Regions from separate parts of the Amycolatopsis mongoliensis genome, predicted to be linked through region 1. Evidence: riboswitches for the same ligand, from Rfam matches in the RefSeq annotation. Region 1 holds a riboswitch; the other holds the start of a gene.
What was found. A riboswitch is a leader RNA that binds a small molecule or an ion and turns the genes downstream of it on or off. The one in region 1 is predicted to bind S-adenosylmethionine.
Positions count from the first base shown of each region.

Region 2: linked by a shared signal. The riboswitch ahead of thrC (threonine synthase) and the one ahead of QRX60_RS18220 (methionine ABC transporter ATP-binding protein) in region 1 are both predicted to bind S-adenosylmethionine.

Region 1 covers NZ_CP127295.1:3,718,925-3,723,937, forward strand. The annotation lists gene QRX60_RS18210 (resuscitation-promoting factor) at 1-320, shown strand, start outside; gene rsmA (16S rRNA (adenine(1518)-N(6)/adenine(1519)-N(6))-dimethyltransferase RsmA) at 521-1,360, shown strand; SAM riboswitch class I at 1,560-1,650, shown strand; gene QRX60_RS18220 (methionine ABC transporter ATP-binding protein) at 1,860-2,873, shown strand; gene QRX60_RS18225 (4-(cytidine 5'-diphospho)-2-C-methyl-D-erythritol kinase) at 2,989-3,951, shown strand; gene QRX60_RS18230 (ASCH domain-containing protein) at 3,948-4,355, shown strand; gene QRX60_RS18235 (ABC-F family ATP-binding cassette domain-containing protein) at 4,360-5,013, shown strand, end outside.
Region 2 covers NZ_CP127295.1:10,520,671-10,525,683, reverse strand. The annotation lists gene QRX60_RS50125 (ComEC/Rec2 family competence protein) at 1-1,308, shown strand, start outside; gene thrC (threonine synthase) at 1,349-2,614, opposite strand; SAM riboswitch class I at 2,628-2,761, opposite strand; gene holA (DNA polymerase III subunit delta) at 2,908-3,888, shown strand; gene rpsT (30S ribosomal protein S20) at 3,945-4,205, opposite strand; gene QRX60_RS50105 (DMT family transporter) at 4,559-5,013, shown strand, end outside.

The sequences.
Region 1 (5,013 bases):
CCGAGCAGGTCATCACCCAGCCGAAGCCGAAGATCATCCACATCGGGACGAAGAAGGCCCCGACGCCGGACATCGGCGACGGCTCCGCGTGGGACCGCATCGCGCAGTGCGAGTCGGGCGGCAACTGGGCCACCAACACCGGCAACGGCTACTACGGCGGCCTCCAGTTCGACAAGCGCACGTGGGACGCCTACGGCGGCGACCAGTACGCGAGCCTCCCGAGCCAGGCTTCGCGCGAGCAGCAGATCGCGATCGCGGAGAAGGTCCGCGACGCCCGCGGCGGCTACAGCGCCTGGCCGGTCTGCGGCAAGAAGGCCTGACGCTTTTCCGAAACGGCCCTCACCCTTCGCGGGTGGGGGCCGTTTCGCGTGCGCCGACGGGCATCACGCGTGTCCGGAGGGGCATCACGTGTGATTGCCGGGGCACCACGCCGATGCCCGCCGGATCACGGGTGATGCCCCTTCAGTCACGCGTGCTGCCTGCTCAATCACGCGAGATGCCCCATCGGTAAGCTCGGCCGGTGGTTGAACTGTTGGGACCTGCCGAGATCCGCGGGCTGGCGGCCGAGCTGGACGTGCGGCCGACCAAGAAGCTCGGGCAGAACTTCGTGCACGATCCCAACACCGTCCGCCGGATCGTCGAGCTCGCCGGCGTCGGCCCGGACGACGTCGTCCTCGAGGTCGGGCCCGGGCTCGGGTCGCTCACCCTCGGCCTGCTCGCCACCGGCGCGCACGTCGTCGCCGTCGAGATCGATCCCAAGCTCGCCGAGCGGCTGCCCGAGACCGTCGCGGACCGGGCGCCCGAGGTCGCCGGCAAGCTCCAGGTCGTCGCGGCCGACGCGCTGCGCATCGCCAAGGACGACCTGCCCGCCCAGCCGACCGCGCTCGTCGCCAACCTGCCCTACAACGTCGCCGTGCCGGTCGTGCTGCACCTGCTCGCCGAGGTGCCGTCCCTGACGTCCGGTCTCGTCATGGTCCAGACCGAGGTCGCCGACCGGATGGCGGCCGGCCCTGGCAGCCGGATCTACGGCGTGCCGAGCGTGAAGCTCGCCTACTACGGCCCGGCGCGCAAGGTCGCCGCCGTGCCGCGCTCGGTGTTCTGGCCGGTGCCGAACGTCGACTCCGCGCTCGTCGCCTTCGAACGCGGTGACGCTCCGGCGTCGGACGACCGCGACCGGCTCTTCGGCCTCGTCGACGCCGCCTTCTCCCAACGCAGGAAGACGCTCCGCGCCGCGCTCGCGGGCTGGGCGGGCTCGGCCGAGCGGGCCGGCGAGCTGCTGACGGCCGCCGGGATCGACCCGAAGACCCGGGGTGAGCAGCTCGGCGTGCACGACTTCGCCCGGCTGGCCGCCGCCCGTTAGCACGTCCACTCTGGAGCTTTCCGGGGGTTCCGGGTGGCGGGGCCCCCGGCCCGGGGCGAAGCCCCGGATGTCACAGAAGTCGACGAGGTTCGGCGAAAATACGCCTCTTGACGTGCGATCTCGCGATTCGGACACCTCCAGTCGTGTGATCTGGGCCAACAGGCTTGCTTTCGCTCCTCGGGATCGGTTTTACTCAGTACGTCCATCCCGAGCGACTGAGAGACCTGGCTCGCCGAAGTCGCAGCAACCACCCTCCACGGGGCAGGTGCTACCGCCAGGACCGATGGAGGCCGTTTCCGATGAAGAGGGTAGCTCGCCCCCTGCTCCTGACCAGGCGTCGCGTAGTCGACGAAGGCCGCCGCTCCGTGACCGCATGTCGGCGCTCCCGCTGAGCTTGCCCGAGCCGGTCCACCTCTTCTTCATGCACCGTCCATAAAGGACGGACTTCGACTGCGGCCGGGTGTCGCGCGCTGCGCGCACCCCGTTTTCTGGAGCCTTCGTGATCACCGTCGAAAACCTGTCCAAAACCTTTGCCACCAACGGAAATTCGGTCGTCGCCCTGCACGACGTCAGCGTCGAGGTCCAGGCCGGCTCGCTGTTCGGCGTGGTCGGGCCCGCCGGGTCGGGCAAGTCCGTCCTCGCCCGCTGCATCGCGTTGCAGGAGCGGCCCGACCGCGGCGTCGTCCGCCTCGACGGCCTCAACACCGGCACCCTCGACGGCCGCCGCCTGCGCGAGATCCGCCGCCAGCTGGGCGTCGTCTCGACGAAGCCGGAGCTGATCGCCGAGCGCACGATCGCCGGCAACATCGCCTCCCCGCTCGAGCAGCTCGGCGTCGACGGCCCGCAGCGCCGCAGCCGGGTCGGCTCGCTGCTCGACCTCGTCGGCCTGACGCAGCGCGCGACGCAGCGTCCCGGCGAGCTGACCGAGGGCCAGCTCCGCCGCGTGGCGGTCGCGAAGGCGCTGGCGGCGGCGCCGGCGGTGCTGCTGGCCGACGACCCGACCGCCGGGATCAACCCGGAGGAGGCCGGCGCGGTGCTCACCGTGCTCGACCGCGCCCGCTCCGAGCTGGGCACCACCGTCGTGGTCACGACGCCGGACGCCGGGGTGGTCCGCCGGGTCTGCGACGACGTCGCGGTGCTCGAAGGCGGCACGGTCGTCGAGCGCGGCACCGTCCTCGACCTGATCTCGAACCCGGCCAGCCGCACCGCGCAGGCGCTGCTGCCGGCCATCGAGACCTCCCGTTCTCAGTCGTCGCGCTACGACCGCTCGGTCGACGTCGTGCTGGTCGGCTTCGCGTCGATCGGTGCGCTGCTGCCCGAGGCCGCGGGCCGCTTCGACGTCGAGTTCGCCACCATCGGCGGCGGCCTGACCCGGATCGGCGACACCCCGGTCGGCCGGTTCCGCCTCGGCGTCCGCGGCGAGCGGGCCGACGCGGCGCTGGCGTGGGTCGCCGAGCGCGGCGGCCACGTGACGCACACCGCCCGCGGCCCACAGGGCGTCGCGGCCGCCTGACCCCAGCGCCCCAGGGCGGCCTTGGGTGCGTTCAACGCACCGAAGGCCGCCTTGGTTGCGTTGAACGCAACCAAGGCCACATTGGGGCGTTTCCGCGGGCACGTAGGCTGGTCGGGTGCTCGCCGTAGTTCCGCCTCCAGTCACCGTCCGGGTCCCGGCCAAGGTCAACCTGCACCTGGCGGTCGACGACCTGCGCGAAGACGGTTACCACGAGCTGGTGACCGTGTTCCAGGCCCTGTCGCTGACCGACGAGGTGACCGTCGCGGTCACCGAGGAGCCGGGGCTGGAGATCTACGGCGAGGGCGAAGGCTCGGTGCCCGCCGACGGCACCAACCTCGCCTGGCGCGCGGTCGAAGCGCTGGCCGCGCACGTCGGCCGCACCGGTGAGCCGAACGTCCGGGTGGTGCTGCGCAAGGGCATCCCCGTCGCGGGTGGCATGGCGGGCGGCAGCGCCGACGCGGCGGCGACCCTGGTCGGGCTGTCGAGCCTCTGGAACCTCGACATCACGCGCGACGAGCTGGCCGAGATCGCCGCCGGACTGGGCAGCGACGTCCCGTTCGCGCTCTACGGCGGCACCGCGCTGGGCACCGGGCGGGGCGAGCAGCTCGTCCCGGTGCTGTCGCGGCACACCTTCCACTGGGTGCTGGCCTTCGACTCCGAAGGGCTGTCGACGCCGAAGGTGTTCAAGGAGCTGGACCGCCTGCGCGCCGACGGCAACCCGCCGCGGATCGGCGCGCACACCCCCGTCGTCGAGGCGCTGGCCTCGGGCGACCCGCGTCAGCTGGCGCTGCTGCTGGGCAACGACCTCCAGGCGGCGGCGGTTTCGCTGCGGCCCGGGCTGCGCCGGACGCTCCGGGCCGGCGTCAACGCGGGCGCGCTCGCCGGCACGGTCTCCGGATCCGGCCCGACCTGCGCGTTCCTCTGTGAAGACGCGCAATCGGCGGTCGAGGTCGCCGCGGAGCTTTCGGGCGCGGGGGTCTGCCGCACGGTCCGGGTGGCGCACGGCCCGGTCCCCGGCGCCCGCGTGGTCGGCGGGGACGACGCACCGCGCCCGGCGCCGCCGCGGGTGCACGCGTGAAGCACGCCGAGTTCGCGTTCCCCGGCCCGCTGCGCGACAAACTGGTCGCGGCGATCCTGGACGGCTCGAAGACGACGACCTCCGGGCTGCTCCGGGAATACGAGCTGTCCGGCGAAGCGTTGCCCCTCGTGGGGGAGCGTGAACTCGTGCTCGACTCGTCCGGCACCGGGGTCGCGGTCATCGAGACCACCGACGTGCGCGTCCTTCGTCTTTCCGAAGTGGACTTGCGGCACGCGCTCGACGAGGGCGAGGGCTTCACGAGCGTCGCCGGCTGGCGCGCCGGGCACACCGACTTCTGGCAGGGAACCGAAATGCGCGCGGCGCTGAAGGATCCGGAGTTCACCGTGGACGACACGACGCAGGTCGTGGCGACCCGGTTCGTCATCGTGGAAAGGATCGGCTGAGCGGATGGCCAACCTGGTCAACCTGGAGGCGGTGAGCAAGTCCTACGGGGTGCGCCCGCTCCTGGACGGTGTGTCGCTCGGCGTCGCGGCCGGGCAGCGCATCGGCGTCGTCGGGCTCAACGGGGGTGGCAAGACCACCCTCCTGGAAGTCCTTTCCGGACTGACCGAGCCGGATTCCGGGCGGGTGAGCCATGTCGGTGGCCTGCGGATGGCCGTGGTCACTCAGCGAACCGAACTCCCGGACGGCAGCAGCGTCGGCGAAGTCGTGCTCGAACGCTACGGCGCCGAGCACGAATGGGCGGCCGACGCGCGCGTGAGGTCCATTGTGGACGGTCTCGGGATCACCGCGATCGGGCTGGACACCCCGACGGCGAACCTCTCCGGTGGCGAGCGGCGCCGGGTCTCCCTGGCCGCCGCGCTGACCGGCGAGCTCGACCTCGTCGTGCTCGACGAGCCGACCAACCACCTGGACGTCGAAGGTGTCCAGTGGCTCGCCGACCACCTGCTGACCCGGCGGATCGCGGTCGTGGTCGTCACGCACGACCGGTGGTTCCTCGACACCGTCGCGAGCCTGACCTGGGAGGTCGCGAACGGCCGCGTCGAGCAGTACGAAGGTGGTTACGCCGACTGGATCTTCGCGCGCGCCGAGCGGGCGCGG
Region 2 (5,013 bases), 4.0 Mb from region 1:
ACGGCCGGGCTGGTCCTGATCGCGCCCCGCTGGGCCGCCGCGCTGGCTCGTCGCGGTGTCCCGCCGGGGTTCGCCGAAGGGCTGGCGATCCCGGCGGCCGCCTTCCTGGTGACGGCGCCGGTCCTCGCGGGCATGGCGGGTTCGGTGAGCCTGGTTTCGGTGCTGACCAACGTCCTCGCCGCGCCCGTGGTGGCTCCGGCGACGGTGCTCGGCGTGCTGGCGACGGTGATCGGCGCCTGGTGGCCGGGCGCCGGGAAGCTCCTGGTGCACCTGGCCGACCCGGAGGCGCGGTGGCTGATCACCGTGGCGCGCCACGGCGCGCGGGCCCCCGGTGCGGTCGTCGCGTGGCCCGGCGGCTGGACGGGCGGGCTGCTCGCCGCGGCTGTGCTCGGGGTGCTGGTGCTGGCCGCCCGGCACCGGCGCGTGCGGCTGGTGATGGCGGTGCTGGTCGTCGGCGTACTGCTGGTGTTCGTGCCGGTCCGGGTGTTCGCACCGGCATGGCCACCGCGGGACTGGGCGATGGTCGAGTGCGACGTCGGGCAGGGTGACGCGGTCGTGCTGGCGACGGCCGAGCCGGGCCGGGCGGTCGTCGTGGACACCGGACCCGAGCCGGGGCCGGTGGACGAGTGCCTGCACCGGCTGGCGGTCGACCGGATCCCGCTGCTGGTGCTGAGCCACCTGCACGCCGACCACATCGGCGGGCTGGCGTCGGTCTTCGACGGCCGGGCGGTCGGCGGGATCGCCGTCGGCCCGGGGCGGGCGCCGGAGTGGGCGTGGCGCCAGGTCGCGGAGGAGGCAAGGCAGCAGGGGGTGCCGCTGGTGGAGCTGAATCCGGGGGAGCGGCTGGCGTGGGCCGGGCTGTCGCTCGACGTGCTCGGCCCGCGCTACGTACCGGCTCGCTCGGCCGGGCAGCAGGACGGCACGACGATCAACAACAGTTCGGTGGTCCTGCGAGCGCAGACGCCGGCCGGCCGGGTGCTCCTGACCGGCGACGTCGAGCTGGCGGCACAGGCGGATCTCTTGGCGGACATCGGAAATCTGAAGGCGGAGGTGCTGAAAGTGCCCCATCACGGCTCGCGCTACTCGCTGCCGTCGTTCCTCGCGGCAGTGGCGCCGAGGGTGGCGTTGGTCAGCGTCGGCGCGGGAAACACCTACGGGCACCCCAGTAAGTCCACAATGGACACTCTGGCGGCGCTGGGTGCCCTGGTCACCCGAACCGACCTGGACGGCGACACCGCGGTGGTCGGCGACCCGGCAGGCCCGACGGTAGCGCGCCGGGGCGAGCCGCGTGGCCCGCCGAAGCGCTGAAGGCCGGGGCGGGCGGCAGAGCCCGCCCCGGCGGTGGAGGTCAGTAGCCGAGCGCCTCGTTCACGGCCTTGGCGGACGGCGGCACGGTCGCCTTCGGGCCGACGTGGTTCTCGATCGCGTCGAGGGTCTTGAGGCCGTCACCGGTGATCAGGAGCACCGTCTCGGCGTCCGGGTCCAGTTTGCCCGTCTCGACCAGCTTCTTCGCCGTCGCGACGGTGACCCCGCCCGCGGTCTCGGTGAAGATGCCCTCGGTGCGGGCGAGCAACCGGATGCCTTCGACGACCTCTTCGTCGCTGACGTCCTCGATCGCGCCGCCGGTGCGGTTGACGATGTCGAGCACGTACGGGCCGTCGGCCGGGTTGCCGATCGCCAGCGAGCGGGCGATCGTGTCCGGCTTGACCGGCTGGACCACGTCCTGGCCGGCGCGGAACGCGGCCGACACCGGCGAGCAGCCGGTGGCCTGAGCGCCGAACACCTTGTACGGGCTGGCGTCCACGAGACCGAGCTGGCCCAGCTCGCGGAAACCCTTGTCCACCTTGGTCAGCTGCGAACCGGAGGCGATCGGCACGACGACCTGCGGCGGGATGCGCCAGCCGAGCTGCTCGGCGACCTCGAAGGCCAGCGTCTTCGAGCCTTCGGAGTAGTACGGCCGGACGTTCACGTTCACGAACGCCCACTTCGGGTGCTCACCGGCGAGCTCGGTGGCGAGGCGGTTGACGTCGTCGTAGTTGCCGTCGACGGCGATCAGGTCGCCGTCGTAGACCGCGGTGGTGAGGATCTTGGCGCGCTCGAGGGTCTTCGGGATCAGCACGACCGACCGCCAGCCCGCGCGGGCCGCGGCGGCGGCCGTCGCGTTGGCCAGGTTGCCGGTCGACGGACACGCGAGCACCTCGAACCCGAACTCGCGGGCCGCGGCCAGCGCGACGGCGACGACGCGGTCCTTGAACGAGTGCGTCGGGTTGCCGGTGTCGTCCTTGACCCACACGCGCTTGAGGCCGAGCTCCTTGGCGAGGCGGTCGGCGCGGATCAGCCGGGTGGCGCCGGGCTCGGTGTTCGGGATCTCCTCGACATTGGACGGAACCGGGAGGAGCTTCTTGTAGCGCCAGATGTTCTTGGGGCCGGCCTCGATGTCTTCGCGGCGGACGCGGCCGAAGTCGTAGGCGACTTCGAGCGGCGAGAAGTCCTCGGCGGAGACGAACTCGGGGGCGAGCGGCTGCCGGTGTCCCTCTTCCTTCGACACCAGTTCGACGGCCGGACCGAGATCCGGGGTCTTCGTGGTGGAGGTCGTTCCGAGGGTGGCGGTCATCGCGAGGTTCCTTTCCTCATCTGCCCCGCCGAAGCGGGCCGGAATTGGCACCGTGGTCGTCAGCTACCCCGCGATCGCGGGATGACGGGCTGTACGCCGGTTGCCGGGGCTTCGTCGGGCCGTTCCCTCTGCCCCTCTGGATGAGCGGTATTCGATTGTCGGCGCGCGCTCGCCGGATGATCCGGGGCGGCTGCCTCGGCTACACCGTACGACATGGCGCTCACGCCGTGCCACGCCGGCCGCTCGACATCACCGGAGCGGGCGCACGACACCGCAAGTGAGAGGATCCTTCCGTGACCGCGCAAGCCACCGCCCCGGCCCCGCTGCTCCTGGTCCTGGGCGAGGAAGAACTGCTGATCGAGCGCGCCGTCCGCGAGGCGCTCGCCGCGGCCCGGGCGATCGACGCCACGGCCGAGCTGACCCGGGTCCGGGTGTCGGATCTCACAGCCCCCGAGCTGGCCGAACTCGTCAGCCCGTCGCTGTTCAGCGAAGGCCGCGTGATCGTCCTGGAGTCGGCGCAGGACATCTCGCAGGAACTGGCCGACGCCGTGGCTTCCTACCTGAAGGACCCGGCGGACGGCATCGTGCTGGTCGTCGTGCACACCGGCGGCGGCCGCAGCAAGGCGGGCAAGACGCTCCCGGCGGTGTTGAAGAAGGCGGGCGCCGAGGTCACCGAGTGCCCGAAGCTGACCAAGCCGGCCGAGCGCGAGCAGTTCGTGCGGCACGAGGTGCGCCGGGCGGGCGGCAAGATCGACCCCGCGGGGGTGGCCGCGCTGATCGACGCCGTGGGCTCCGACCTGCGAGAACTCTCGTCTGCGGCGACGCAGCTGGTGGCGGACGCCGGCGGGACCGTCGACGCCGAAGCGGTCCGCCGCTACCACCGCGGCCGCGCGGACGTCACCGGGTTCGCGGTCGCGGAGAAGGCCGTGAGCGGCGACCGCTCGGCGGCGCTGGAGTCGCTGCGCTGGGCGATGCAGCTGGGCGTCCCGCACGTCCTGGTCGCGGACGCGCTGGCCGACGCGGTCCGCACGATCGCCCGGGTCTCGGGTGCGGGCCGGGGCAACCCGAACCAGCTGGCCGGCGAGCTGGGCATGCCGCCGTGGAAGATCCGCAAGGCCCAGGGCCAGTCCCGGGGCTGGAACCAGGACGGCCTCGCGACCGCGATGCGGGTCGTGGCGAGGCTGAACGCCGAGGTCAAGGGCGTGGCGGCCGACCCGGGCTACGCATTGGAACGTGCGGTCCTCCAGGTGGCGGCCGCCAAGGGCGACCGCTGACCCGGGCATGAAGAAAGCCCCGGCCGAAGCCGGGGCTTTCCCAGAAATCAACCAGCTCAGAGCGCGTTGACGCGCTTCGCCAGCGCCGACTTCTTGTTGGCGGCCTGGTTGGCGTGCAGAACGCCCTTCGAGACGGCCTTGTCCAGCTTCTGGGCGGCGTCGCGCTGCAGCTCGACGGCCTTGGCCTTGTCGCCGGCCTCGGCGGCTTCGCGGACCTTGCGGATCGCGGTCTTCACCGAGGACCGGATCGCCTGGTTGCGCTGACGCGCCTTCTCGTTCGTCGTGATGCGCTTGATCTGCGACTTGATGTTGGCCATAGGGCAACTCCTGTTTCACTCGGTGAGATTCGCCGCCGCGCTCGAGTGGCCCCGCTCGCGAGAGCGGGCTTCCTCCATGACGGAATGCCGCACGGCAACGAGCGACAACCTTAACAGCCGGGCTCGCGGCGGCCTCCGGCGGGACCTGCGCCGTCTCGATCACCAGGAGTACGGTGGGCGGCGGTAGTGCCTAGGGTTCCGTCGCCGGTCCGCGCACCCAGCACCGCACAACCAGGACCGGCGGGACTGGTCCGAGCGGCACCGTCGGCGGGCCCGGACGGCCGGCCGTTCATCTGACGGGGCAAAAGCCTGGAGGACCCGGTTTTCGCGCGCGCGAAAACCCGAAGGGTCCCATGAACGCCACCGCCCTGTCCTTCGTCCTCGTCGCCGCCGTCGTGCACGCCGCGTGGAACCTGGCCGCGAAGCGGATCTCCTCCGGCGGCACCCAGTTCGTCTGGCTCTATTACACGGCTTCCGCGGTCGTGCTCCTGCCGGTGACGGTCGTGCTGCTGGTCGTCGAGCCGCAGCGTCCACAGTGGAGCTGGCTGGTGGCCGCGGTGGTGACGTCGGTGCTGCACATCGCCTACGGCATCGTGCTGCAACGCGGGTACCGCGTCGGCGACCTCTCCGTCGTCTACCCCGTCGCGCGGGGCACCGGGCCGCTGCTGTCGGTGCTGGCCGCCGTCCTCGTGCTCGGCGAACGCCCCGGCTGGCTCGGGCTGCTCGGCGCCTTCCTGGTCATCGCCGGGGTGCTGGTGATCAGCACGGGCCGCAAGACGGGTGACCCGCATGCGGTCAAGGCCGGCAT